Regions from separate parts of the Streptomyces sp. NPDC051211 genome, predicted to be linked through region 1. Evidence: riboswitches for the same ligand, from Rfam matches in the RefSeq annotation. Region 1 holds a riboswitch; each other region holds the start of a gene.
What was found. Region 1 has a riboswitch for cobalamin ahead of AB0447_RS04160 (ribonucleoside-diphosphate reductase subunit alpha). Riboswitches for the same ligand answer to the same signal wherever they lie in the genome.
Positions count from the first base shown of each region.

Region 2: it holds a riboswitch for cobalamin, as region 1 does, so the genes downstream of both, AB0447_RS03050 (energy-coupling factor ABC transporter permease) here and AB0447_RS04160 (ribonucleoside-diphosphate reductase subunit alpha) in region 1, are expected to answer to the same signal.
Region 3: it holds a riboswitch for cobalamin, as region 1 does, so the genes downstream of both, AB0447_RS00815 (ABC transporter substrate-binding protein) here and AB0447_RS04160 (ribonucleoside-diphosphate reductase subunit alpha) in region 1, are expected to answer to the same signal.
Region 4: it holds a riboswitch for cobalamin, as region 1 does, so the genes downstream of both, AB0447_RS34610 (cobalamin biosynthesis protein) here and AB0447_RS04160 (ribonucleoside-diphosphate reductase subunit alpha) in region 1, are expected to answer to the same signal.

Region 1 covers NZ_JBFBAV010000002.1:254,054-260,843, forward strand. Annotated here, with positions in the region: gene AB0447_RS04140 (carbon starvation CstA family protein) at 1-682, shown strand, start outside; gene AB0447_RS04145 (YbdD/YjiX family protein) at 679-876, shown strand; gene AB0447_RS04150 (Uma2 family endonuclease) at 937-1,521, opposite strand; gene AB0447_RS04155 (GNAT family N-acetyltransferase) at 1,599-2,111, shown strand; cobalamin riboswitch at 2,153-2,294, shown strand; gene AB0447_RS04160 (ribonucleoside-diphosphate reductase subunit alpha) at 2,438-4,834, shown strand; gene AB0447_RS04165 (ribonucleotide-diphosphate reductase subunit beta) at 4,834-5,862, shown strand; gene AB0447_RS04170 (hypothetical protein) at 5,894-6,790, shown strand, end outside.
Region 2 covers NZ_JBFBAV010000002.1:4,075-10,864, forward strand. Annotated here, with positions in the region: gene glyA (serine hydroxymethyltransferase) at 1-233, shown strand, start outside; gene AB0447_RS03030 (L-serine ammonia-lyase) at 631-2,013, shown strand; gene AB0447_RS03035 (hypothetical protein) at 2,032-2,745, opposite strand; gene AB0447_RS03040 (hypothetical protein) at 2,904-3,443, shown strand; gene AB0447_RS03045 (flavodoxin family protein) at 3,622-4,353, opposite strand; cobalamin riboswitch at 4,509-4,703, shown strand; gene AB0447_RS03050 (energy-coupling factor ABC transporter permease) at 4,732-5,433, shown strand; gene AB0447_RS03055 (energy-coupling factor ABC transporter substrate-binding protein) at 5,433-5,906, shown strand; gene cbiQ (cobalt ECF transporter T component CbiQ) at 5,911-6,660, shown strand; gene AB0447_RS03065 (ATP-binding cassette domain-containing protein) at 6,651-6,790, shown strand, end outside.
Region 3 covers NZ_JBFBAV010000001.1:158,836-165,625, forward strand. Annotated here, with positions in the region: gene AB0447_RS00795 (AAA family ATPase) at 1-184, shown strand, start outside; gene AB0447_RS00800 (DUF2087 domain-containing protein) at 267-545, opposite strand; gene AB0447_RS00805 (serine hydrolase domain-containing protein) at 687-2,081, shown strand; gene AB0447_RS00810 (NUDIX domain-containing protein) at 2,487-2,990, opposite strand; cobalamin riboswitch at 3,048-3,186, shown strand; gene AB0447_RS00815 (ABC transporter substrate-binding protein) at 3,312-4,238, shown strand; gene AB0447_RS00820 (iron ABC transporter permease) at 4,235-5,254, shown strand; gene AB0447_RS00825 (ABC transporter ATP-binding protein) at 5,341-6,081, shown strand; gene AB0447_RS00830 (hypothetical protein) at 6,092-6,754, opposite strand; gene AB0447_RS00835 (DUF6114 domain-containing protein) at 6,751-6,790, opposite strand, start outside.
Region 4 covers NZ_JBFBAV010000068.1:8,328-15,117, reverse strand. Annotated here, with positions in the region: gene AB0447_RS34615 (cobyric acid synthase) at 1-1,045, opposite strand, end outside; gene AB0447_RS34610 (cobalamin biosynthesis protein) at 1,042-2,061, opposite strand; cobalamin riboswitch at 2,098-2,254, opposite strand; gene AB0447_RS34605 (hypothetical protein) at 2,345-2,566, opposite strand; gene AB0447_RS34600 (inorganic phosphate transporter) at 2,590-3,858, opposite strand; gene AB0447_RS34595 (alpha/beta fold hydrolase) at 4,213-5,340, shown strand; gene AB0447_RS34590 (hypothetical protein) at 5,558-6,790, shown strand, end outside.

The DNA.
Region 1 (6,790 bases):
GCTCCAGGACACCCTCGGCAACGTCCACAAGTCCTTCAAGGACGTCAGCTGGAAGCCGGGCGTGTGGTTCGCGAGTGCGATCGTCGTCGGTGGCTGGGGCTACTTCCTGTGGGTCGGCATCAAGGATCCGCTGGGCGGCATCAACCAGCTCTTCCCGCTCTTCGGCATCGCCAACCAGCTGCTCGCCGCGGTCGCACTGGCCGTCTGCACCACGCTGCTGGTCAAGTCCGGGCGGCTCAAGTGGGCCTGGGTGACGGGTGTTCCGCTGGTCTGGGACGCGACGGTGACGCTGACCGCGAGCTACCAGAAGGTCTTCTCGGACGACGTGAAGGTCGGCTTCTTCGCCCAGCGCGACAAGTACCAGGCGGGCATCGACGCGGACAAGGTGCTGCCGCCCGCGAAGTCGATGGACGACATGCACACGGTGGTCACCAACGCCACCGTCGACGGCGTCCTCTCCGCCCTGTTCGCGGTGCTGATCATCATCGTCCTGGCGGACGCTGCCCGGACCTGCATCAAGGCCGTCCGCCGCCCCGAATCGGTGACCCTCTCCGAGGTCCCGTGGACCGAGTCGAAGATCGTCGCCCCGGCCGGGCTGATCGCAACGGCCGAGGAACGGGCCGAACTGGCGGCCGCCGGCCTCGACTCCGGCGGCGGCAAGGTGAAGGAACCGGTCACGTGACCACGCTGCGGCAGCGCCTGGCCAAGGTCCGGTTCTACGTCCGCGAGTTCTCGGGCGAAGCGGCGTACGACCGGTACGTCGCCCACGCCCGCTCGCACGACCCGGACGCGGAGGTCATGACCCGGCGCGCCTTCGAGCACGCCCGGGTCGACGCCCGCGAGGCGGACCCGCGCGAGGGCTTCCGCTGCTGCTGAGTTCCCGTACGTGCGCAGGGCCCCGCCGATCCCCGGCAGGGCCCTGCGCGGTCTGCTGCCTCAGCGCACCCAGTCCTTGAGGGGCTCGCTCTGAAAGGTAATGCCGACAGGCTCGGGGAGTTCGACATCCTGGCCGAAGGGCACGGTCCGGGCGTTCTGGTAGCGGCGACCGTTGGGCTCGCTGTAGACGGTGACCTCGCAGCTGTCGCGGTCGACGAGGAGGTACACCGGGATGCCCGTCTGGGCATAAGCGCGTGGCTTCTCGTTGCGATCGCGCCCGTCGGTATCGGAGTCGTACGAAGTGACCTCGACAACCATCAGAACAGGCGCCGGATCAGCCCACTCCCCTTGGCCGACGAAGGCGTCGTCCGGAGCCATGGATGCGTCCGGGCGCGCGCGGCCCGAGCGGTATTCCTGGACCTTCAGACCCCGCTCGACGTGAAGCCACAACTCGGGCCGGTGCTGCATACAGACGCGAGACAGCCACAGCACAATTCGGTCGTGGTCCCCGTCGGGCACTGCCTTGACCCCCAGCTTTCCGTCGATGAACTCCAGCCGCAACCCCTCGATCTCACGGGCGCCTATGCGCGCCAGGGATTCGAACTCTTCGGTCAGCATCTTGGGCCGGTCGGTCATCACGGTCATGCCTCGCTCGCCTTCTTCGACGGTCTGTCTCCGACGATAGCGCCGGGCGCCCACACCCGTCGCGCAGACTGGACAGCATGGACATAGTGATCAGGGCGGCCGTGGCCGCCGAGTACGCCGAACTGGGTGAGATCACCGCGGCCGCGTACCTCGGCGACGGGCTGCTCGACGACAACGGGACCGACTTCTACGAGAAGAAGCTGCGGGACGTCGCCGGGCGGGCCGGGGACGGGGAAGTGCTCGTGGCCGTGCTCGACGGGCGGCTGCTCGGCGGGGTGACCTTCGCCCCGCCCGGCAGCCCGCTCGCCGACATCGCGGGCCCCGCGGAGGCCGAGTTCCGGATGCTCGCGGTGGCTGCCGCCGGCCGCGGGCGGGGCGCCGGGGAGGCCCTAGTGCGAGCCTGCATCGAGCGGGCCCGGGCCATCCACGGGGTCCGGCGGCTGGTGCTCTCCACCCAGGCCGGGAGCCCGGCCGCGCACCGGATCTACGAGCGGCTGGGCTTCGTACGGACCCCCGATCGGGACTGGTCGCCGATCCCCACCGTGCCGCTGCTCACCTACGCCCTGGAGTTGCACGGCCCGGCACAGTAGCCGCGCCGACACAACATGTGGGGGGTCACGCATGCACGGCCCCCCACATGTATGCTCATGGCTGCTGTCGCCGCAGGGGAATCCGGTGCGAATCCGGAACTGTCCCGCAACGGTATGAAAGCGCACCTTTCGCCAGAAGGGGCGCCCCAAGTCCGAGCACCTGCCGACGGTGCGCCCTGACCGACCGGTCCGGGTGCCGATTCGTCCGGGCCTCGCGGTTGGGCCGGTGGACGCCATGCGGTGTACGCGTTCCTGCCACGCCCGCATGTGCTGCCTCGCGCCCCGCCTTCCGCAGGTGACCGGAGCCGAGCGAGGAGAGCTCCCCCGTGACCATCGCGCCTGCCGCACCGCGCGCCGAGTCCGCCCAGCCCGCCGAAGGCCCGGGCGCCGCGCTGCTGCGGACTCTCACCGAGCTGACCGCCGATCTGCCCGACACCGACCCCGGCCGGGTCGCCGCCGCCGCGCTGCGCGGCCGGAGCTCGGACGCGGACGAGGCCGAGCTGCGGGGGCTGGCCACCGAGGCGGCCGCGGGGCTGATCTCCGAGGACCCGGCGTACTCGCGGCTGGCCGCGCGACTGCTCACGCTGGCCATCGCCGAAGAGGCGGCCGGCCAGGGCGCGGTCTCCTTCGCCGAGTCCGTCGCCGTGGGCCACCGCGAGGGTCTCATCGCCGACCGCACCGCCGACTTCGTGCAGGCCCATGCCGCGCGGCTCGACTCGCTGGTCGAGCACGCGCTCGCCGAGGGCGCCGACGACCGGTTCGGCTTCTTCGGCCTGCGCACCCTGCACAGCCGCTACCTGCTGCGGCACCCGATCACCCGTCAGGTCATCGAGACCCCGCAGCACTTCATGCTGCGCGTGGCCTGTGGCCTCGCCGAGGACGACAGCGTGGCCGCGGTCGAGGAAGTCGCCTCCCTCTACCGGCTGATGAGCCGCCTCGACTACCTGCCGTCCTCCCCCACCCTCTTCAACTCCGGCACCCGGCACCCGCAGATGTCCTCCTGCTACCTGCTGGACTCCCCGCTGGACGAGCTCGACTCGATCTACGACCGCTACCACCAGGTGGCCCGCCTGTCGAAGCACGCGGGCGGCATCGGCCTGTCGTACTCCCGGATCCGCGCCCGCGGTTCGCTGATCCGCGGCACCAACGGGCACTCCAACGGCATCGTCCCGTTCCTGAAGACCTTGGACGCCTCCGTCGCCGCCGTGAACCAGGGCGGCCGCCGCAAGGGCGCCGCCGCCGTCTACCTGGAGACCTGGCACGCGGACATCGAGGAGTTCCTGGAGCTCCGCGACAACACCGGCGAGGACCAGCGCCGCACCCACAACCTGAACCTGGCGCACTGGATCCCGGACGAGTTCATGCGACGGGTCAACGCCGACGGCCAGTGGTCGCTGTTCTCCCCGGCCGATGTGCCCGAGCTGGTGGACCTGTACGGCGACGATTTCGACGAGGCCTACCGCAAGGCCGAGGCCGCCGGGCTGGCGAAGAAGACCATGCCGGCCCGGGACCTGTACGGCCGCATGATGCGCACCCTCGCGCAGACCGGCCAGGGCTGGATGACCTTCAAGGACGCCTCCAACCGGACCGCGAACCAGACCGCACTGCCGGGCTCGGTGGTCCACTCCTCCAACCTCTGCACCGAGATCATCGAGGTGACCAACGACGGCGAGACCGCCGTCTGCAACCTCGGCTCGGTCAACCTCGGCGCCTTCGTGGTGGAAGGGGCCGAGGGCGGGGAGCTCGACTGGGAGCGGCTGGACGAGACCGTCCGGACCGCCGTGACCTTCCTCGACCGGGTCGTGGACATCAACTTCTACCCGACCGAGCAGGCCGGCCGCTCCAACGCCCGCTGGCGCCCGGTGGGCCTGGGCGCGATGGGCCTGCAGGACGTGTTCTTCAAGCTGCGGCTGCCCTTCGACTCCGCCGAGGCCAAGGCCCTCTCCACGAAGATCGCCGAGCGGATCATGCTCGCCGCGTACGAGGCCTCCGCCGACCTCGCCGAGCGCCACGGCCCGGTTCCCGCCTGGGCGCAGACCCGTACCGCGCAGGGCGTCCTGCACCCCGACCACTACGGTGTGGAGCACCACTGGCCGGAGCGCTGGGCGGCGCTGCGGACCCGGATCGCCGCGACCGGCATGCGGAACTCGCTGCTGCTGGCGATCGCCCCGACCGCGACGATCGCCTCGATCGCCGGCGTGTACGAGTGCATCGAGCCGCAGGTCTCCAACCTCTTCAAGCGCGAGACGCTGAGCGGTGAGTTCCTGCAGGTCAACGCCTACCTGGTGGAGGAGCTGAAGAAGCTCGGCGTGTGGGACGCGCAGACCCGCGAGGCGCTGCGCGACGCCTCGGGCTCGGTGCAGGGCTTCGGCTGGATCCCGGCCGAGGTCCGCGAGCTGTACCGGACGGCGTGGGAGATCCCGCAGCGCGGCCTGATCGACATGGCGGCGGCCCGTACCCCGTACCTGGACCAGAGCCAGTCGCTCAACCTGTTCCTGGAGACGCCGACCATCGGGAAGCTCAGCTCGATGTACGCGTACGCCTGGAAGCAGGGCCTGAAGACCACCTACTACCTGCGGTCCCGCCCGGCGACGAAGATCGCCCGCGCCGCGTCCGGCAGCGCCGCCGTCCCGGCCGCCGCCACCCCCCTCCCGCAGGCCGTCGACGCCGACGCGCTGGCCTGCTCCCTCGAGAACCCCGAGTCCTGCGAGGCCTGCCAGTAATGAGCTCCACCGAAAAGGCTGCAATGAACAAGAACCTGCTCGACCCGGGCTTCGAGCTGACCCTCCGTCCGATGCGCTACCCGGACTTCTACGAACGCTACCGGGACGCGATCAAGAACACCTGGACGGTGGAGGAGGTCGACCTGCACTCCGACGTCGCCGACCTCGCCAAGCTGACCCCTGCCGAGCAGCACATGATCGGCCGCCTGGTCGCGTTCTTCGCGACGGGTGACTCGATCGTCTCGAACAACCTGGTGCTCACGCTCTACAAGCACATCAACTCCCCGGAGGCGCGCCTGTACCTGTCGCGCCAGCTGTTCGAGGAGGCCGTGCACGTCCAGTTCTATCTGACGCTGCTGGACACCTACCTGCCCGACCCGGACGACCGCGCGGCCGCGTTCGACGCGGTCGAGGAGATCCCCTCCATCCGCGAGAAGGCGCAGTTCTGCTTCAAGTGGATGGACTCGGTCGAGAAGATCGAGCGTCTGGAGACGGCCGCCGACCGGCGCCGCTTCCTGTTGAACCTGATCTGCTTCGCGGCCTGCATCGAAGGCCTGTTCTTCTACGGCGCCTTCGCCTACGTGTACTGGTTCCGGTCGCGCGGTCTGCTGCACGGCCTGGCCACCGGCACCAACTGGGTGTTCCGCGACGAGACCATGCACATGAACTTCGCCTTCGAGGTCGTGGACACGGTCCGCAAGGAGGAGCCGGAGCTCTTCGACGACAAGCTCCGGCAGCAGGTCACGGACATGCTGAAGGAGGCCGTGGAGGCGGAGCTGCAGTTCGGCCGCGACCTGTGCGGTGACGGTCTGCCGGGCATGAACACCGAGTCGATGCGCGAGTACCTGGAGTGCGTGGCCGACCAGCGGCTGGTCCGCCTCGGCTTCCCGCCGGTGTACGGCTCGCAGAACCCGTTCTCCTTCATGGAGCTCCAGGGCGTCCAGGAGCTGACCAATTTCTTCGAGCGCCGCCCCTCGGCCTACCAGGTCGCGGTGGAGGGCACGGTCGACCTGGACGAGGACTTCTAGGTCCGATCCGCTCTTGCTAGCGTCCCCGCCCATGGGAAGAAGCACCTGGTCGACCAGGGCCTCGGGCGGGGGCGCAGTGCTGTGTGCGGCGGCCGCGCTGTGGCGGGCGCTGTTCCGGGCGGGACCGCCGCTGCCCGATCCGTGGCTCGCCGTGCTCGGGTCGGCGGCGGTGCTGTGCGCGGCCGGCTGGGTGTGGGCAGCCGTCCGGCCGGTCCGGCCGCCGCGGGCCGTTCCCGCGGAGCCGCCGCCGGGTCCGCCGGCCCGGATGCCCTGGCGGGCGGCCGGCCGGCTCCGGGTGCCGGGGCTGGTGTGCTGTGTGCTCTTCCTGCCGATGCTGCTGGTCGATCTGGGGCTGCGGCCCGATGGTGCCGAGGCGCGGCGGATCGCGGTGCTGCGCGAGGCCGGCGCGATCGTCGACGAGGCCCGGATCGAGGCGGTGCACCGCCGGAACCCGCGGACCGACCTGACCGTACGGGTGCCCGGGCTCGCGGTGAGCGGCCACGAGTCGGTGCGGGTGACGGGTGCGGTGGTGGACGGCAGGCCTGCGGCCGGCGGCCGGGTGCTGGTCCTGCACGTCCCCGGCTCCCCCCGGCTGGGCGGCTACGTCGACGAGCCGGGCGTCCTCGCCCGTTATGCCGCGGATGCCCCGGGCGGCTGGGCGCCGCGCTTCTTCCCCGGGTCGGAGCTGCTGTTCTTCCTGCCGGTGATCGGACTGCTGAGCACTGCCGTCCTGAGCCTCGTGGTGCTCCGGCCGCCCGCCGGGGTACGGGCGCTGCGCGCCGATGCCCGGACCCCGGGCCGGCAGGTGTGGGGGGTCCGCGCGCAGGTGCGCGTCGCCCGGCGGACCGCCGAGGCGGCCACCGGGCGTACGGGCCGGACCTGGCTGGCGTTCACCACGGCCGACGGCGTCGAGTTCAAGGCGGGCGGG
Region 2 (6,790 bases), 250 kb from region 1:
TCGGCATCACGGTCAACCGGAACGCCATCCCGAACGACCCGCGGCCGCCGATGGTCACCTCGGGTCTGCGGATCGGTACGCCGGCCCTGGCCACCCGCGGTTTCGGCGCCGAGGACTTCACCGAGGTCGCCGACATCATCGCCGAGGCGCTCAAGCCCGAGTACGACGCCGCGTCGCTGAAGGCCCGGGTGTCCGCCCTCGCCGGGAAGCACCCGCTGTACCCGTCGCTGTAAGGCGGAGGAGGGGCCCGGCCGTGTCGTCCACAGGGCCGGGCCCCTTTTCATGGCCGCAAAACCCCTCTTCCCCGCTTCCCCGCTTCCCCGCCTGCACGCCGTACCGGTCGACGCCGGGCGACGGCCGGGCCCGCCGGGCGCAAGGGCGCGCCCCCGCCCCGTCCACCGCCTCCTTCCGCGCCGCCCCGCCACCCCTACGGCCCTGGCCGCGCATGCCCGGGCGCCGGCCCGGCAGCACCTGACCGTGAGCGGACTCACGCCTGACCGCCGCCTCAGCGCCTTGATCGACAGCCGAGCCGTTCACCCAGGCGCGATACGCTCGTCTGCCGGACAAAATCCACCGAATCACCTCTCCTGCCCCCTCCCACCCCACGAGCAGACATAGGAGTCCGCAACCGTGGCCATCTCCGTCTTCGATCTCTTCTCGATCGGCATCGGTCCTTCCTCCTCCCACACCGTCGGACCGATGCGCGCCGCGCGCATGTTCGTGAACCGGCTCAAGAAGGACGGCATCCTCGCCCAGACCGCCTCCGTCCGAGCCGAGCTGTACGGCTCCCTGGGCGCGACCGGGCACGGCCACGGCACCCCCAAGGCCGTCCTGCTGGGCCTGGAGGGCCACTCCCCCCGCACCGTGGACGTGGAGACCGCCGACGACGAGGTCGAGCGGATCCGGAAGACGGGCCGGCTGCGCCTGCTCGGCACGGAGATAGAGGACGCGCACGAGATCCCCTTCGACGAGCCGAACCAGCTGATCCTGCACCGCCGCCGGTCGCTGCCGTACCACGCGAACGGGATGACCCTCTTCGCGTACGACGCGAGCGGCGCCCCGCTGCTGGAGAAGACGTACTACTCGGTCGGCGGCGGCTTCGTGGTGGACGAGGACGCGGTCGGCGAGGACCGGATCAAGCTCGACGACACCGTGCTGAAGTACCCCTTCCGCTCCGGTGACGAGATGCTGCGCCTCGCCCGCGAGACCGGCCTGTCGATCTCCTCCCTGATGCTGGAGAACGAGAAGGCCTGGCGCACCGAGGAGGAGATCCGGGCGGGCCTGCTGGAGATCTGGCGGGTCATGCAGTCCTGCGTCTCCCGCGGCATGTCCCGCGAGGGCATCCTGCCGGGCGGCCTGCGGGTCAAGCGGCGGGCCGCGTCCACCGCGCGCCAGCTGCGCACCGAGGGCGACCCGATGATGCACCGCAGCGAGTGGACGACGATCTACGCGATGGCGGTGAACGAGGAGAACGCGGCCGGCGGCCGGGTGGTGACCGCACCCACCAACGGCGCGGCCGGCGTGCTGCCCGCGGTCCTGCACTACTACATGAACTTCGTGCCCGGCGCGGACGAGGACGGCGTGGTCCGCTTCCTGCTCGCCGCCGGCGCGATCGGCATGCTGTTCAAGGAGAACGCCTCGATCTCCGGCGCCGAGGTCGGCTGCCAGGGCGAGGTCGGCTCGGCCTGCTCGATGGCGGCGGGCGCGCTGGCGGAGGTGCTGGGCGGCACTCCGGAGCAGGTGGAGAACGCCGCCGAGATCGGCATGGAGCACAACCTGGGCCTGACCTGCGACCCGGTCGGCGGCCTGGTGCAGATCCCGTGCATCGAGCGGAACGGCATGGCGGCGGTGAAGGCCGTGACCGCGGCGAAGATGGCCATGCGCGGCGACGGCAGCCACAAGGTCTCCCTGGACAAGGTCATCAAGACCATGAAGGAGACCGGTGCCGACATGAAGATCAAGTACAAGGAGACGGCCCGCGGCGGGCTCGCGGTCAACGTCATCGAGTGCTGATCCCGCCGCGCTCGCGGCTCAGGAGATCGCGTACCACTGACTGGCCCACCCGGTGTTGATGGTGCTGGTGGACTGGTCCTTGAGGTTCACCGTGGCCGGCAGGGAGGTCTGCCCGGTCAGGACGGTGCTGTACCGGAGGCTCGGCGGGGTCAGGCCGGCGTTCACCGAGATGCCGGCTCCGGTGGCCTTGAGGGTCAGGCCGTTGGTGGCCCAGGTGCCGTTCAGCAGCAGCGCGATGAAGTAGGTCCCCGGCTCGGCCGTGAACGGCTTGGCCAGGGCCAGCGGCTTGGCGACGGGGTCGGTCATCAGCTGGGGCGAGATGTCCGCGGTGGCGGCGCGGAGGGTGCCGCTCGCGTCGTACACGCCGAGGTAGCAGTCGGACAGGGAGGCCTGGGGGTCGATGCCGGCCAGGCCCAGCCAGATGTTCGACCAGGTGATCCGCTCGCGCAGGACGATCCGTACGAGGGTCACCCGGCCGCCGACACCGGCGGCGGACTGGGCCGTGACATGGCCCGCGTCGTTGGGGTCGCCGGTCCAGGCCAGCAGGTTCTGGTCCTGGGGCCGGGGCTCGGTGTCGGACGGCGCGGCCGGGGCGCCCTGGGCCGGCGGGGCTTGTGTGGTCGCCGGGGGCGCCGTGGGCTTCGCCTTCTCGGCCGGAGCGGTGCAGCCGGCCAGCAGGGCCGCGGCGGCGGTGGCGGCCACCAGGCCGACGGCGGTACGGGTGATGCGCATGGTCCCCCCAGAGACACGAGTTACTGAGGGGGCCATGGTCTCAGCCCATGGTGCCGTCGCGACATTTTGCCGTCGCGCCGATGGAACCGTACGGCGACGATGGATGTCTCCATGGATGTCAGCTCTGTCCCCTTCATCCGGAGAAACCGGGGGACGTCATGAATCGCCTCCACCCCATACGCCGCCGGCAGCTCGTGGCCCTGGTCACGGGCGCCCTCCTCACCGCCGGAGTCGGGCTCGCCGCTCCGGCCTCGGCTCGGATCCAGGCCCCGGAACGGGCCACGGACCGCACCTGGACCCAGACCCCGCACGTGGTCAATGCCCGCTGGGGCGGCCACTGCACGTACGACCGGCTCGTCATCGACGTCCGGGGATACGTACCCGAGGTCACCGTCCGCCGGACCGCCAAGCTCTACTACGACGGGTCCGGGAAGCCGGTCCCGCTCGCCGGGAAGTACTTCCTGGAGATACGCCTGCACCCCGCCCAGGCACACAACGACGCGGGCCACTCGGTCTACAAGGGGCCCAAGCTCCTCAAGATCTACCTGCCCAAGCTCAAGGGCATCGCCATGACCGGCGACTACGAGGGGTACGTGACCTTCGGCGCCGCCTTCAACACCAGGCCGGAGTACAAGGCCTTCAAGCTGCACGGACCCGAGCGGTTCGTGCTGGACGTCAAGCACGCCAACGTCTGCTGACGCGGACGCGGCGGACCTGCCGCCGGGGCCCGGGGTGTCGTCGCACGCCCCGGGCCCCGGCCCGTCCCGCTTTCCGTTCCCGTTGCCGTCCCCGGCTCTCAGGTCAGCGGCCTGATCCGCATGCTGCCCGGGTCGCCGTTCCCGCTCATCCAGTCCTGGTCGCACCGCGGGCAACCGGTCACCGGTGCTCGGGATTGGGGAAATCGAATCTGCAGCCCGCGTCCCACTCGGAGCGCTGGTTGCCGTGCGCGGGGATGCCGCCGCTGCGCTTGAGGAGGGCGGCCAGGTGCATCAGGTTCCAGCTCATGAAGGCCGTGTTGCGGTTGGTGAAGTCGTTGTCCGGGCCGCCCGAGCCCGGGTCGAGGTAGGAGGGTCCGGGGCCGGCCTCGCCGATCCAGCCGGCGTCCGCCTGCGGGGGGACCGCGTACCCGAGGTGCTGGAGGCTGTAGAGGACGTTCATCGCGCAGTGTTTGACCCCGTCCTCGTTGCCGGTGATCAGACAGCCGCCGACCCGCCCGTAGTAGGCGTACTGGCCCCTGTCGTTCAGCAGCGAGGAGCACGCGTACAGCCGCTCGATCACCTGCTTCATCACCGAACTGTTGTCGCCGAGCCAGATCGGGCCGCACAGCACGAGGATGTCTGCGTCCATGATCCGGCTGTAGAGCACCGGCCACTGGTCGGTCTCCCAGCCGTGCTCGGTCATGTCCGGCCAGACGCCGGTCGCGATGTCGTGGTCCACGGCACGGATCAGTGACGTCCGGGCGCCCGCCGACTCCATGACGGCGCGGCTGCGGGCGATCAGTCCCTCGGTGTTGCTGGTCTCGGGCGAGCGCTTGAGCGTGCAGTTCACGTAGACGGCACTCAGGTCGGAGTAGTCCGGTGCGTCGGGCGTACGGCTGTCCTCGGTCACCTCCCCAGCCTGTGGGCGGCCGTGCGGGCCCGCCACCGCGGAGGTCCGGACGGCGGAGCACCGGGCCCGGCCTGACCGGCGCCGGGGTCGGGCCGGGGTCGGCGCCGGGGTCGGGGCCGCGCCGGGGTCGGGTTGTGGCCGGTCCGTGCGGACCACTAGGGTCATCGGGCCTTGGTGTACGGGAAACCGGTGGAAAACCGGTGCGGCCCTCGCCACTGTGATCGGGAAGTCCGGCTCCACTCCTACGGGAAGCCACTGGGCTGACGTGGGAGACCGCGCGGCCCGGGAAGGCGGAGCCAGGGCATCAGCACCCGTGAGCCAGGAGACCGGCCGGGGCGCGTTGTCCATCCACGAGGTGCTGGAGAGGTCTCCCCACTCATGCATATTGCCGAGGGGTTCCTACCCCCGTTGCACGCGGTCGCCTGGGGCGCCGCGTCTGCTCCCTTCGTCGTCCACGGAGTCCGCGCACTGACCCGTGAGGTCAAGGCGAATCCGGAGAGCACCCTGCTCCTCGGTGCGTCCGGAGCGTTCACTTTCGTCCTGTCCGCCCTGAAGATCCCTTCGGTGACCGGCAGTTGTTCCCATCCCACCGGTACCGGGCTGGGCGCCATACTGTTCCGGCCGCCGATCATGGCGGTCCTGGGCACGATCACCCTGCTCTTCCAGGCGCTGCTGCTCGCCCACGGCGGGCTGACCACCCTGGGCGCCAACGTCTTCTCGATGGCGATCGCGGGCCCGTGGGCCGGCTACGCGGTCTACCGGCTGTTGCAGAAGTCCGGCACCCCGCTGATGGTGTCCGTCTTCTTCGGCGCCTTCTTCGCCGACCTGATCACCTACTGCGTCACCAGCGTCCAGCTGGCGCTGGCCTTCCCCGACCCGGGGAGCGGGTTCGCGGGCGCGCTCGCGAAGTTCGGGGGGATCTTCGCGGTCACCCAGATTCCGCTGGCCGTGAGCGAGGGCCTGCTGACGGTGCTGGTGATGCGGCTGCTGATGCAGTCCAGCAAGTCGGACCTGATCCGGCTGGGTGTGGCCCGCTTCACCGGGGCGCAGGCGAAGACGAACCCGGAGGCGGCGGTCTGATGTCGAAGAACGCGAAGATCAATGCCCTGCTGCTGCTGGTGGTGGCGGCGCTGGCCGTGCTCCCGCTCGCCCTGGGGCTGGGCGACGACAAGGAGGAGCCGTTCACCGGCGCGGACGCGCAGGCGGAGGCGGCGATCACCGAGCTGAAGCCGGACTACGAGCCGTGGTTCTCCCCGCTGTACGAACCCCCGTCCGGGGAGGTGGAGTCGGCGCTGTTCGCGCTGCAGGCGGCGCTGGGCGCGGGCGTGCTCGCGTACTACTTCGGCCTGCGCAAGGGGCGCCGGCAGGGGCTGGCCGAGGGTCGTTCCCGGGCGCAGGGAGCCGTGGTGCTCGCGGTCGCCGCCGAGGAGGAGGCGGAGCAGGCGAGGGCGGAGGCCGCCGCGGCGAAGCCCGCCCTGGCGAAGGCCGTCCCGGCAAAGGCCGCCCCGGCAGAGGCCGACGGCCCCGCCCCGGCCGGCGGCGCGGAGTCCTGACCCCGTGCTGCCCATCGACGCGGCGGCGCACAGCAGTCGGTGGCGCCGCCGCCACCCGCTGGAGAAGGCCCTGCTGGGCCTGGGGTTGACGGTCAGCGCGGTGTGCCTGCCGCCCTGGCCAGGCGGGCCGCTGGTGGCCTGCGCCACCCTGGCGGTGCTGCTGGGCCCGGCCGGGGTGGCCGGGCGGCAGCTGTGGCGGGCCTTCCGGATCCCGCTGGGCTTCTGCTTCACCGGGGCCGTCCCGCTGCTGTTCGCGGTGGGCGGCCCGGACGGCTGGGTCTCGCTCGCCCCGGACGGGCCGCGGCACGCCGCGGACCTCCTGCTCCGTACGTCGGCGGCCTCGCTCGGCGTACTGCTGTTCGCGTTCACCACCCCCGTCTCGGACGTGCTGCCCCGGCTGGTCCGGGCCGGGGTGCCGGCCCCGGTGGTGGACGTCGCCCTGGTCATGTACCGGATCGGGTTCCTGCTGCTGGACTCGCTGGCCCAGGTGCGGGCGGCGCAGGCGGCCCGCCTGGGGCACACCAGCCGGGGGGCGGCCTGGCGTTCGGTGGCCGGGCTGGCCGCGACCGCCTTCGTCCGGGCCTTCGACCGCGCCGGACGGCTCCAGGCGGGGCTGGCCGGCCGAGGCTACGACGGCACCCTGCGGGTGCTGGTGCCGGAGGCGGCGCTGTCCTGGCGGTTCCTGGCGGCGTCGGCCGCCCTGCTGGCCGGGGTGGCCGCGCTGACTGTCGTACTGAAGGGGGTTTGGCTGTGAGGCCGTTGGTGGAACTGTGCGGGGCCGGCTACGCGTACGAGGACGGGCCGGCCGTCCTGTCCGGGGTGGACTTCGGGATCGCCGAGGGGCGTTCGCTGGCCCTGCTGGGCCGCAACGGCAGCGGCAAGAC
Region 3 (6,790 bases), on a different contig from region 1:
CGAGCTGTGGATGCGGGCCTCCGACGACGGCCGCAGCGACGACATCGTGAAGGCCGAACTCTTCGACGCACACGTCCGGCACCGCTACGCGGTCCGCGTCTCGCTGGACGACCGCGACCGGGTGGTGGCCCTGTGGCGCCGGATGGGCCTGCCCACCTGGCAGGTCAACTACGGCAACTTCTAGTTCTGCCGGATCGGCCGGGCGCCCTCTCCTTACGGGGCGTCCGGTCGCGGGCCGCCGCCCGGAGCGGCCACGCCTGGAGGAGCTACGACCCGCCCGCCCGCCGGTAGCTGCTGCCGTCCCGGGTCCGGACCAGGAGGCCGGCGATGACCAGGTAGCGCCGCAGGGCGGCGCTGTCCTCGTGCACGGTGTGCAGCGCTTCGTTCACCTCGGCCTCGGTGTACGCGCGGTCGGGCGCGAACAGGGTCTCGGCGAGGTGTGCGAGCAGCTGCTCGCGGCGGGCGGCCTTGCGCGGGATCGCCTTCAGGCGGCCGGTGGCGGTGAAGAGGTCGGACACGGACTGTGCTGCTCGTTGCTCGGACATGCGGGGCAGCCTCGCCGACGGCGGTGGCCCCGGCAACGCATTTTCCGCCCACCGCCGAGCCCTCGGAGCCCCGCTTGCACTGCGTTCAAGTGCTGGCTACCCTTCACTTGAACGCAGTGCAAGTGCGCTAAGGGGAGTGGCATGTCACATCACACGCTGTCCGGGTTCGTCGAGGCGACCGCCACCGAGCTGGGCGTCCCAGGCGTTGCGGTCGGGGTCTGGGTCGACGGACGGGAGGTCTTCGCCTGCCACGGCGTGACGAGCACCGAGAACCCGCTGCCCGTCGACGAATCGACCCTGTTCCAGCTGGGGTCGGTCACGAAGACCCTGACCGCGACCGCACTGATGCGGCTGGCCGCGCGCGGCCGGATCGACCTGGAACTGCCGGTGCGCCACTACGTTCCCGAGCTCGTGCTCGCGGACGAGCGGGCCGCGGCCGAGATCACCGTGCTGAACCTGCTCAACCACACCGCGGGGCTGGACTGGGCGGTCATCGCCGACACCGGCGACGGGGACGACGCCCTGGCCGGCTACGTGGCGAAGATGTCCGAGCTGGACATGATCGCCCGGCCGGGCACCCGGGCCTCGTACAGCCAGGCCGGGTACAACCTGGCCGGGCGGATCCTGGAGACCGTCACCGGGATGACGTACGAGCGGGCCGTCGCCTCCCTCGTACTCGAGCCGCTGGGGCTCTCGGACACCTTCTTCGGGCCCGACGACGTCATGACCCGGCGGTTCGCCGTCGGCCACAACCTCGGCGAGGACGGAACGCTGTCCATCGCCCGCCCCTGGCGGATCCCGCGCGGACACAACCCCGGCGGCGGCGGTGTCTCCTCGGTGGCGGACATGCTGCGCTGGGCCCGGTTCCAGCTCGGCGACGGCCGGGCGGAGAGCGGTGTCCCGGTTCTGCCGGCCGCGGCCCTCCAGCGGATGAAGGAGCCGACGGTCGCACTGCGGAGCAGCACGCTCGGCGACGCCATCGGCATCTGCTGGTTCCTGCGCGAGGTCGACGGCGTCCAGACGGTGGGTCACGGAGGTTCGGCGATCGGCCAGTTCGCCGAGTTCCTCGTCGTGCCCGAGCGGAACTTCGCCGTCGTCGCGATGTCCAACGCCGGCCCGGACGGCATCCTCTGCAACCAGGCGATCGTCCGCTGGGCACTCCAGACCTACCTGGGTGTCACCGACCGGGAACCGGAGCCGCTCCCCTATGACGAGGCGCGGGCCCGGGAGATCGTCGGAAGCTACGACATCGACGCCATGACCCTCACCATCAGCAGCACGGACGGGCCCGGACTGCTCCTCGACGTCCGGATCAAGCCGGAGATCCGCGCGGCGGCGGACACCGACCTGCCCCCGGACCACGCGCCGGCCGCCGTCGGCCTGCTGCCCGGCGACGGGGACGAGTACATCGTCACCGGCGGGGGACTGAAGGGCCAGCGCGGCTTCTTCACCCGCGACGCAAGCGGGGCGGTGGTCGGCGTCGACCTCGCCGGCCGGCTGTTCCAGCGCGTGGGATCCGGCGTGGGCCGGGGGTAGAGAAGCGGCGGCAGGGCCTCCTGGTCCGGCTCGGCCGGGACCGCATCCCCGAGCTGCCAAGGGGCCCCGTCTCACCTCACCATGTCACCGGCAGGCTTTTCACCCCGTAGAAGTCCGAGTCGGTACGCATCGGGACCCGGTAGCGGGTGTGCTCGGACGCGTCCATCCGCAGGAACATGCCGGCCTCGGCCGGCGGGGCCTGGTATTCGGCGGCGGGCCCCCCGGAACGGGCCAGTTCGCCAGCTCGGCGCGCGAACTGAACCGGCTGTCCGACAGTACCTCGCGGACCAGGGCGTGGCTGGTCGCGCCGGCCAGCCCACGTGCCCGTTGGGGTAGACCATCCGGCGCAGCGGCTGACGCCGGAGGTTTGGGGCCACAGCGGCGACCGGCGGGCGGCCGGTGTGCTCATGTGACCGATGGGACGGACTCCAGGTACGCCACCGTGCCCGTGCGGCGGGCCCGGTCGATCACCGCGAGCCGGGCGAAGTTGGCGGGGGTCATCACCTTCACCCACTCCTCGACCGGCAGCACCCGGAACTCGCTGTGCTCGCCCGGGTCCAGCACGATGCCCGCGATCTGTTCCTGGTCGAGCGTGCCGCCGTCGAAGATGAACCCGATGTGGTTGGTGTGCCAGTCCTCGCCCCGCGGCGTGAGGAAGTGCACACCCAGCAGCTTCGGTTCACCCGAGAAGACGATCCCGGTCTCCTCCTCGCACTCCCGCACCGCCGTCTCCCACGGCGTCTCGCCGTGATCCATGTTCCCGCCCGGGAACTGCCACGCCTCCGTGCTGTACGTGGCGCGCAACTGGACCGGGTTGCCGATTGCATCGGTGAAGTACAGGCAGGCGTACGCGGTGGCCGGAGGCAGAGTCGCGATGTACTCGCGCGGCGGGAGCCAGGTGTTCGTCATGGTCTTCCTCCCGGGAGATCAGGTGCGGAGATCAGTCCATCACGTGCACCCTGCGCCGTCTGGCAGACTGGGCCGCGTCACCCCCGGGCGGCGCAGATCAGGAAACCGGTGCAAGTCCGGTGCGGTCCCGCCACTGTGACCGGTTCCCCCCACGGGAGCCGGAAGTCAGACACTGACGCGCCGCCTCTTCACCTTTCACGTCGACCAGGGGACGAGGATCCCCCGGAGAGGCTTCCCGTGGTCCTGTCGTACCCGCGCGCCGCCGCGCGCCGCATCCCCGGCGCCCTGCGCACGCTCGCCGCCCTCGCCCTCCTCGTCCCGCTGGCCGGCTGTGCCGGTTCCGGCGACGACGACGCCGAGCCCCGGGCCGCCGCGCCCGGATTCCCGTACACCGCCACCAACTGCGGGGTCGGCACCACCTACCGGGAACCGCCCCGGCGCGCCGTCACCCTCACCCAGCACACCACCGAGATCCTGCTCGCCCTCGGCCTCCAGGACCGCATGGTCGGCACCGCCTACCTCGACGACGCGATCCTGCCCGCCTACCGCCCCGCCTACGACAAGATCAAGGTGCTGGCGAAGGAGTACCCCTCCAAGGAGCAACTGCTCGCAGCCAACCCCGACTTCGTGTACGGCGGTTACGCCAGCGCCTTCGACAAAGCGGCCGGCCGCGACCGGGCCGGCCTCCAGAAGAGCGGGATCAACACCCGCCTCAACGTGGAGTACTGCACCGGCGGCCCGGTCGGACTCGACCAGCTCCGCACCGAAATCACCGAGGTCGCCCGCACCTTCGGCGTGCCCGAGCGCGGCGCCCGGCTGATCGAGGACCAGCAGCGGCGCATCGACGCCGTGGCGCAGAAGGTGTCCGGCCGGCCCAAGCCCGCCGTCTTCGCCTACGACGGCGGCGACAGCGCCGCCTCCACCTCCGGCGGCCACGGCATCGGCAACGACATCATCACCCGCGCCGGCGGCACGAACCTCTTCGCCGACCTCGAGGACTCCTTCGGCGAGGTGTCCTGGGAGAAGGTCATCGAGCGCAAGCCCGAGGTCATCCTCATCTACGACTACGGCGGCACCCCCGTGGAGGCCAAGAAGCAGCGCCTGCTGAACGACCCGGCCCTCGCCCAGGTGCCGGCCATCAAGAACAAGCGGTTCGTCGTGCTGCCGCTGTCCTCGGCCGTGCTCGGCGTCCGCGTCGGCGACGCCGTCGAGTCCCTCGCCCGCCAGCTGCACCCCGGAGCGGTGTGACCCGCCGGACGGCCGCCGTCCTCGGCGGGCTCACCGCCGCGCTGCTGGCCTCCGCCGTCGCCGGTCTGGCGCTCGGCCCGGTACGGATCTCCCCGGGACAGGTGCTCGACATCGTCCTCGGCGGGCAGCACACCGGCGCCTTCGCCGCCATCGTGTGGGACGTCCGCATGCCGCGGGTGCTGCTCGGCGCCGTCGTGGGGGCCGGGCTCGCCGTGACCGGCACCGTGCTGCAGGCCCTGGTCCGCAACCGGCTCGCCGACCCGTTCCTGCTCGGCGCCTCCTCGGGGGCCTCCGCCGGCGCCGTCGCCGTCCTGGTCCTCGGCGTCGGCGCGGGATTCGCGACCACCGTGACCCTGCCGGCCGCCGCGTTCGCGGGATCCCTGGGCGCCCTGGTCTGCGTGTACGCGATGGCCCGGCGCGGCGGCAGCATGACCACCGGGCGGCTGATCCTGGCCGGGGTGGCCGTCCAGTACGTCCTGTCGGCCCTCACCAGCCTGGTCCTGGTCCTCGCCGCCGAGGCGGACCAGGTCCGCCTGGTGCTGTTCTGGACGCTCGGCGGCCTCGGCGGCGCCCGCTGGGACGAACTCGCCCTGCCGGCCGCCACCCTGCTGCTCGGCACCGGCCTGCTGCTCGCACTGGCCCGGCCGCTCGACCTGCTGCTCGCCGGCGAGGAGGGCGCGCAGACCCTCGGCCTGGACACCGGCCGGTTCCGGGCCTCCGTGTTCGTGCTGACCTCGCTGGTCATCGGGGTGCTGGTGGCGTACAGCGGGGCCATCGGCTTCGTCGGGCTGATGATCCCGCACGCCGCCCGGATGGCCGTCGGCGCCGGACACCGGGCGCTGCTGCCGGTGGCCGCACTGGGCGGGGCGGTGTTCCTGGTCCTGGCCGACCTGGTCGCCCGTACTGCCGCCGCCCCCGAGGAGATACCGGTCGGGGTGGTCACCGCGCTGGTCGGCGGACCCTGCTTCCTGTGGATGCTGCGGCGGTCCGCGCGCGCCGAAGGAGTCCTCGGATGACCGCTGTTCAGGAGCCCGCCGGCAAGGGGTCCGTGCGGGAACACGAACCCGGTGGCCATCGGGCCGCGGAGCTGCGGGTGGAGGGGCTGCGGTACGAGACGGGCGGCCGCACCCTGCTGCACGGCATCGACCTGACCGCCCGCCCCGGCGAGACCGTGGGCGTGGCCGGACCCAACGGCAGCGGCAAGACGACGCTGCTGCGTTGCGTGTACGGCGCCCTGCGGCCCGCCGCGGGCCGGGTGCTGCTCGACGGCACGGACGCCGGCGCGCTCCCCGTCAAGGAGCGGGCCCGCCGGGTGGCCGTGGTCCCGCAGGACGCGAGCGGCACCTTCGGGCTGACGGTGCGCGAGGTGGTGGCGATGGGCCGCAGTCCGCACAAGCGCTTCTGGGAGCAGGACGGCCCCGAGGACGTACGGCGCATCGCCGGGGCCCTGCGCACGGTGGGCGTGGAGGAGCTGGGGGAACGGCCCTTCGACGAGCTCTCCGGCGGGGAGCGGCAGCGCGCACTGGTGGCCCGCGCCCTGGTCCAGGACCCGGGCCTGCTCGCCCTGGACGAGCCGACGAACCACCTGGACATCCGCTACCAGCTGGAGATCCTCGGCCTGGTGCGCGGCCTGCCGGCCACCGGCCTGCTGGTGCTGCACGACCTCAACCTGGCCGCTTCCTTCTGCGACCGGCTGTACCTGCTGCACGAGGGGCGGGTGGTGGCCGCCGGAACCCCGGCCGAGGTGCTGACCGAGGAGATGCTGGGCGAGGTGTACGGCGTACGCACGCGGGTCGGCGTCCATCCGACCACCGGGGCGCCCAGCATCGTCTATCTGCCCTGAGCCGGGAGGGTCAGGGGGCCACGGTGATCTGCTGGGCCGGGTCGGTGGTGTCGGCCACCTTGTAGACGGCGTTGAAGGTGGAGGCCGTCGCGCTGGTCGGGCAGCCGAACCCGCCGGTGACCTTGACCGGGACCGAGGTGTTGGTGAAGGTCAGGGAGGGCGGGGCGCCGTTGGTCCAGGTGCCGGGGACGCCGGCCGGGGCGGTGGGCGCGGCGACGACCGTGCAGGAGGCCAGGCCGCTGGTCCTGACCACCAGGCCGCCGGTGGGGACGGTCATGGTGGCCGTGATCGGGGACCCGTGCTGCATGGACACCTGCCAGGCGCCGCTGGTGGTCACGGTCGGGGTCACGCCGGGCATGCTCGACGTACAGGAGCTGTACGTCGGGGCGGAGATCGGCGAGGAGACCGGGCCGGCCGGGTTGTGGTTGCCCGGGGCGGCCGGGACGGTGCCGGTGGAGACGGAGACCGTGCAGGTGACGGTGACCGAACCGGCCTTGAGGGTGGCCTTGCCGCTGAGCGTGGCCTTGAAGGCGTGGCCGGCCGGGGTGACGGTGGTCGAGCCGGCCGCCGGTAACGGTGACGGTAAGGGTGCGGCGGTGGACGGGGCGGCGCCGAGGGTGAGCGCGCCGGCGGCGGCGAGGCCGAGGGCGAGGGTGGTGCGCGTGCGGCTCATGGCTGTGCTCCTTGGGGATCGGAGAGCGGTGTGGGG
Region 4 (6,790 bases), on a different contig from region 1:
CGCCGCAGACGCCCAGCACCGGCCGCCCCTCGGCGGCCCGCCGGACGAGGGCGTCCGCGAGGCCGCGCTCGCGCAGCCACTGCAGTGCCTTCACCGTGCCGCGCGTGCCCGGTACGACGGCCAGGTCCGCGTCGGCCAGTTCCTCGGGCCGGTCCACGAACCGCACCACCACCCCCGGCTCCGCCGCGAGCGCGTCCACATCGGTGAAGTTGGACATCAGCGGCACCGCGCACACCGCGACCCGCAGCACGTCCTCGCCCACCGGCGGGGCCACCACCGATTCCCGGACGGCGCCCCGCAGGGAGACCCGCAGGCCGTCCTCCTCGTCGATGCCCAGGCCGTGCCGGAACGGCAGGACCCCGTACGTCGCCCGGCCGGTGAGGCCGCGCAGCATCTCCATGCCCGGCTCCAGCAGCGTCACGTCGCCGCGGAACTTGTTCACCAGGTAGCCGGCGATCAGCGACTGGTCCTCGGCGGACAGCAGGGCCGTCGTACCGAAGAAGGAGGCGAAGACGCCGCCGCGGTCGATGTCCCCGACCACCACCACCGGGAACCGCGCGGCCCGCGCGATGCCCATGTTCACGATGTCCGTGCGCCGCAGGTTGATCTCGGCCGGGCTGCCCGCCCCCTCGCAGATCACGGCGTCATACGTGCCCCGCAACTGCTCCAGGCAGTCCGTCACCACGCCCAGCAGCTGTTCCTGCCGGCCTCCGTGGTAGCCGCGCGCGCTCATCTCGCCCACCGGCTTGCCCAGCAGCACCACCTGGCTGCTGCGGTCGCTGCCGGGCTTGAGCAGCACCGGGTTCATCAGGGCCGTGGGCTCCACCCGGGCCGCTTGGGCCTGCATGGCCTGGGCCCGGCCGATCTCCGCGCCCTCGTGGGTGACGAAGGAGTTCAGCGACATGTTCTGCGCCTTGAACGGCGCCACCTTCACGCCCTGGCGGGCCAGCCAACGGCAGATGCCCGCCGTGACCACGCTCTTGCCCGCGTCCGAGGTGGTGCCGGCGACCAGCAGGCCCCCGCCCCGCTTCGTGCCGCTGCTCATCCGCGTCCCCTCTGTACTCCTGCGACTCCTGCGACTTCTGCGACTCGTGCGACTCGTGCACCGCGTGCGGCTCGTGCGATCCGCGGGGCGAGCAGCCGGGCGCCCACGCAGGCACCCAGCGCCAGCCAGGTCACCTGCCGGGACAGCCGTACCGCCCGTTCGATGTCGGCGATCTGCACCGGCCGCCCGGTCTCTCCGTTGAGCACGGCCCGGTGTTCCACCCGCCCGCCGTAGGCGAGGGTGCCGCCCAGCCGGACGCCCAGCGCCCCGGCGAAGGAGGCCTCGACCGGGCCGGCGTTGGGGCTGGGGTGGGCGGCCGCGTCGGAGCGCCAGGCCCGGACCGCCCCCCGACGGTCCGGGCCGGCGAGTACGGCGGCCAGCGCGGTCAGCCGGGCTCCCGGCCAGCCCGCGAGGTCGTCCAGCCGGGCCGAGGCCCAGCCGTAGCGCAGATGGCGGGGCGACTTGTGGCCCACCATCGCGTCCAGGGTGTTCACGGCGCGGAAGGCGACCAGCCCCGGCACACCGGCGACGGCACCCCACACCAGGGCCCCGACCACCGCGTCGGAGGTGTTCTCGGCCACCGATTCCACGACGGCACGCGCGATCTGCTGCTCGTCCAGGGCGTGCGGGTCGCGCCCGCACAGGTGGGGGAGGCGTTCCCGGGCCACTTCGGCGTCCCCGGCGGCAAGGGCCCCGCCGATGGCGCGGGCCTCCCGGCCCAGCGAGGTCCCGCCGACCACGGCCCAGGTGGCGGCGGCGGTCAGGGCGATCCGGACGGCGGCGGGCCGGGCGCGCACGGCGCGGGCGCCCAGCACGCCCACGGCGGCGGCGCCTCCGGCGCACACCAGGGCGTGCACCACGCCCCGGGAGCGCCGGTCGCGCCAGAGGGCGCGTTCGACGGCGGCGGCGGCTCTTCCGAAGGCGGCGACGGGGTGCCCGCGGCGTGGATCCCCGAGGATCCGGTCGCCGATCAGGCCCGCCGTCACGCCGTACGCGAATACGCGATCGGCACGCATGGGGCAGCTATGTCCTCACTCAGGGTCCGCGCCCTGGTTCGACGTGTCCGGCGGCGAGAGTTCCTGGCTCCCGGCGGTACGGGCTGACGTCCGTACTCCCCGGTGACAGTGGCGGGACCGCGCCGGATTCTCACCGGACTTCCTCTGCTGCCGCCGTAATGGCTCGGGCAGTCCACCACGCACTGAGATTGCCCGTCAACTCGCCGTTGACCTGCGGTGAAGGTGGGGCAGGGCATGCGAAAGCTCCCCTCGGAGAACCGGGGGGAGCCTTGTACGCGGTGGATCAGACGACGATCAGGTAGATCCCGTAGGCCACGGCCGCGGCGCAGAGCGCGAAGCAGGCGTAGGCGCCGGTGCGGGCCAGGGTGGCGGCGCCGCCCTGATCGGTGGCGGCCTCGTGCTTGGAGAGGCCCACCATGCCGAGGGTGAACAGGGCCACCAGGGCCACGGTGGCGGAGAGGCTGACCCCGAAGACGGAGCCGAGAGCTGCCCAGTCGATCTTCATACTGCCGAAACCTTCTCTGATCGTCAGACCGCGGCGGCCGGAGCCGTCGGGGCCTCGCCGGACGCGTGCGCGCTGGGGGCGGAGATGGTGGCCTTCAGGTCCTCGTCGGTGACGGCGGCGGTGGTACCGGCCGGCGGCACGGTGACGGCGGCCATCGCGGTGGTGACCACTCCGGGCTCCTCGCCCGGGGTCTCCAGCTCGTTGACGTTGGTGTGGTCGACGACCTGGCGGCGGGAGATCAGCCAGATGGCGAGGCAGGAGCCGACGAGGAAGACGGTCACGGCGGCGACGCCGACGTCACCGGTGCGCATGACCCACTCGGCGAGGGCCGAGACCAGCGCGGCGGCCGGCAGGGTCAGACCCCAGGCGATGAACATGCGGGTCGCGGTGGACCAGCGGACCACACCGCCCTTGCGGCCGAGGCCGGCACCCATGACCGCGCCGGAGCACGAGTGGGTGGTGGACAGCGAGAAGCCGAGGGTGGACGAGGCCAGGATGACGCTGGCGGCCGAGGTCTGGGCGGCGAAGCCCTGCTGCGGCTGCAGGTCGGTCAGGCCCTTGCCCATGGTGCGGATGATGCGCCAGCCGCCGAGGTAGGTGCCGAGCGCGATCGCCAGACCGGCGGAGACGATGACCCAGACCGGCGGGTTGGAGCCGGGGGCGAGCGCACCGCCGGCGACCAGGGCCAGGGTGATGATGCCCATCGTCTTCTGCGCGTCGTTGGTGCCGTGCGCGAGGGAGACCAGACCGGCCGAGGCGATCTGACCGGCCCGGTAGCCCTTGGCCGAGGTCTTCTCGCCGACGTTGTTGCCGATCTTGTACGTGACCTTGGTGGCCAGCATCGCGGCGACACCGGCGACGATCGGCGCGGCGATCGCGGGGATCAGCACCTTGGTGACGACCACGTCGCCGTTGACGGCGCCGATGCCCGCGGAGGCGATCGCGGCACCGATCAGGCCGCCCATCAGGGCGTGGGAGGAGCTGGAGGGGAGTCCGACCAGCCAGGTGACGAGGTTCCAGAGGATGGCGCCGACGAGCGCGGCGAAGATCACTTCTGGCTGGATGCCGTCCTCGTTGACCAGGCCCTTGGAGATCGTCTTGGCGACCTCCACGGACATGAACGCGCCGACGAGGTTGAGCACGGCGGACATGGCCACCGCCGTCTTGGGCTTGAGGGCGCCGGTCGAGATGGTGGTAGCCATCGCGTTGGCTGTGTCGTGGAAACCGTTCGTGAAGTCGAACACGAGAGCGGTGATGATCACGATCCCGAGGAGAAGCGTTATGTGCTCCATTTACCCAGGCTTCTGTTTGGCGTCAGTGGCTCGCCGACCGTAGGCAACCTAGGTGAACGAAAAGTGAACTGATGCAGGCGGTGCGGTGTACCAGCCCGGCCCGGGTTCGGGACGCTCGTCCCGATTGTGCCGCCGATGGGCCGATTCGTGCACGTCAAAGCGGGGTGAACGGATCCCTCCGCACGGGTCGGCCGGCCCCGGAAGCCCTCCGTCCGCCCCCCGGAAGAGACCCAGATCACGCGCGGGCGGGAGCGGTCCGGACGGCTTCCCGCGCCTGCACGACACCGCCCGGGGTACTCGGCGGAATATTCCACTCCACTGGCCGGGCCCGGCCCTCCCGCCCAGACTGGAACGGTGCGCACCGCGACAGCGACGGCAGCGGCCGTCACCACCGCCCTCATAGGTGCCTGCGCGGCCGCCGTCGCGGCCGGCCGGTACGCCGCCGACGCGGCCCTGCGGCCCGAACCCGGCCGCCCCCTGCCGGGCGGCCCCCCGCTCAGCGTCCACGGCACCGCCGCCGGCCGGGTCGCCCTGACCCGCTCCCTGGCTTCGCTGCGCCCCGGCATCCACGGCCTGGACGCCCCGGGGGTGCACGCCGTGGTCGGCCCGGTCCTCCCCGACGCCCCGCACGCCCCGGACACCGTCGTCCGCAAGCTCCTCCGCGTCACCCACGGCAGCCTCGACCCCGGCACCAAGGTCCGCCTCACCCCGCAGATCCACCTGGGCAACCCGCGCACCGCCCTCGGCCTCGACCACGCCGACGTGGACGTCCCGGGCGAGCTCGGCGGACTGCCCGCCTGGTTCCTGCCCGCCGCCCGCACCACCTGGGTGATCACCGTCCACGGTCTCGGCACCAGCCGCGAGCACCCCATGGTGGTCATGCCCTTCCTGCACCGCCACCAGCTGCCCGTCCTCGACCTCGCCTACCGCGGCGACCTGGGCGCCCCCGCCTCCCCGGACGGCCTCGGCCACCTCGGCGCATCGGAATGGCGCGATCTTGACGCCGCCATCCGCTACGCCCTCCGCTTCGGCGCGCGCCGGCTGATCCTGTACGGCTGGTCCACCGGAGCCACCATGGCCCTGCACGCCGCCGAGCGCTCGGCCCTGGCCGAACGGATCTCCGGGCTGGTCCTGGACTCCCCGGTGCTCGACTGGCACACCACCCTGCGCAACCTCGCCACCGCCCGCCGGACCCCCGCCGCCCTGCTCCCGCTGGCCGTCCGCGCCGCCGAGGGCCGCACCGGACTCCGCGCCGACCGCCGGCCCGCCGCGGACCCCGCCGCCCTCCGCGTCCCGGTCCTGATCTTCGCCGGGCCCGACGACACCATCGCCCCCTGGGACCCCGCCCGGCGGCTCGCCGCGAGCCGCCCCGACCTCGTCACCCTGCACACCGTCCGCGACGCCCCGCACGGGGGAATGTGGAACGCCGACCCGGCACGCTACGAGGAAGCACTGCGCCGCTTCCTGACCCCCTTGATGTGAACGTCCGGGAAACCCCTGTGAACCCGGGGGCCGCGCGGGTGTGTTGTCCCGGTCTGTACCCCGGCCCACCAGCGGCAATGGCCGGTTCCGTTTGGGCTTTCGGCCGGTGACGGGCGAGACTGATTCCGTGACGTCCCGAAAGCCTGATGAGCAGTTGGCTCGCGACTCCAGACTCCGACTCGTCTCCCCGCGCTCCGTCGCCACCGCCCGCAAGGCGGTGACGAACCGGCGCGCCCGTCCGGCCTCGCGGCCGCCGGAGGGCACACCGGCCGCGCCCGAACTCGCCAACCGGGCCCGGGCATCGCTCTCCGACGCGGTACGGCTGGCCCGTTGGGCCGAGCGCACCCTCGGGACCGCCGACGGATCCCGCCCCGCCCCGGCCGGCGCGCTGCCCGCCCCCGACGTCGAACGGGCTTCCGGAGAACTCAGCCTGACGCACGGACAGGTCCAGGCCGGCTGGGACCGCGCCCGCCTCGCCGGACTCGTCGAGGTGCACGGCGGCAGCGCCCGCCCGGGCTGGCGGCTGCGCGCCTGGGACCGCGACGACACGGCCGTGCTGCGCGGCTGGGTCGCCCTCTTCGACGCCTGGTCGCTGGTCCACCCGGCACCCGCCGACATCGCCCCCGAGCTGGTCGCCGAGGTCGTCGAGGCGATGCCCCAGGTCCTGTCGCTGCTCCAGCTCTCGGCCGGCCCCGTCACCGTGCCGGCCCTGCTGGACCTGCTCGGCCAGCGCGTGGCCGAACTCCGCGAGGAGCGCTGCGAGGTCCCGTACCGGCCGGACCCGGACCCCGTCCGGCCGGCCCCCGGCCCGCCCGCCCCGGCCGGCGCCTCCGCCCCCGCCGCCGTGGCCCTCGCCGTACCCGAGGCACCCGCGCCGTCCGGCGACGCCGCGGCCGGCACGGACACCGGACCGGAGGGCCGGAGCATGGCCCGGCTGCTGCGCTGGGCGCTCGGCGGGCTCGCCGCCGTGGACGCGGTCGCCCTCGGCCCCGCCCAGGCCAGCCTCACCCCGCTCGGCAGCTGGGCCGTCTGGGTCAAGCTGGAGCAGATCTGCGTGGCCGCGCAGAGCCCCGCCGGGAACATCGAGCAGTCCGCCGCCGCCATGCTGCACGGCTGCGCCCGCCTCACCCCCGGCCCCGCCCGCGCCGAGTACCGGGCCTGGCTGGCCGCCCGGCCCGTCGGCCACGCCGTCGGCGAGCTGCTCCAGGCCGCCCGCGGCGAGGACGCCCTGCTGCGCGGGCTCGCCTTCGAAGCGCTCCGCGTGGTCGGCGCCCCGGCCGAGCCCGAGGTGCGCGCGGCCGCCCGCGAGGCCGCCCTGCGCCCGTACGCCCTGCTCTGGCTCGCCGAGCACGACGGGGCGGACCCGGAGGACGCCCAGGACGTGCTCACCGCCGAGGAGCAGACCTGGCTCTGGGTCGACACGGCGGCCGCCATCGCCGACCACGGCGAG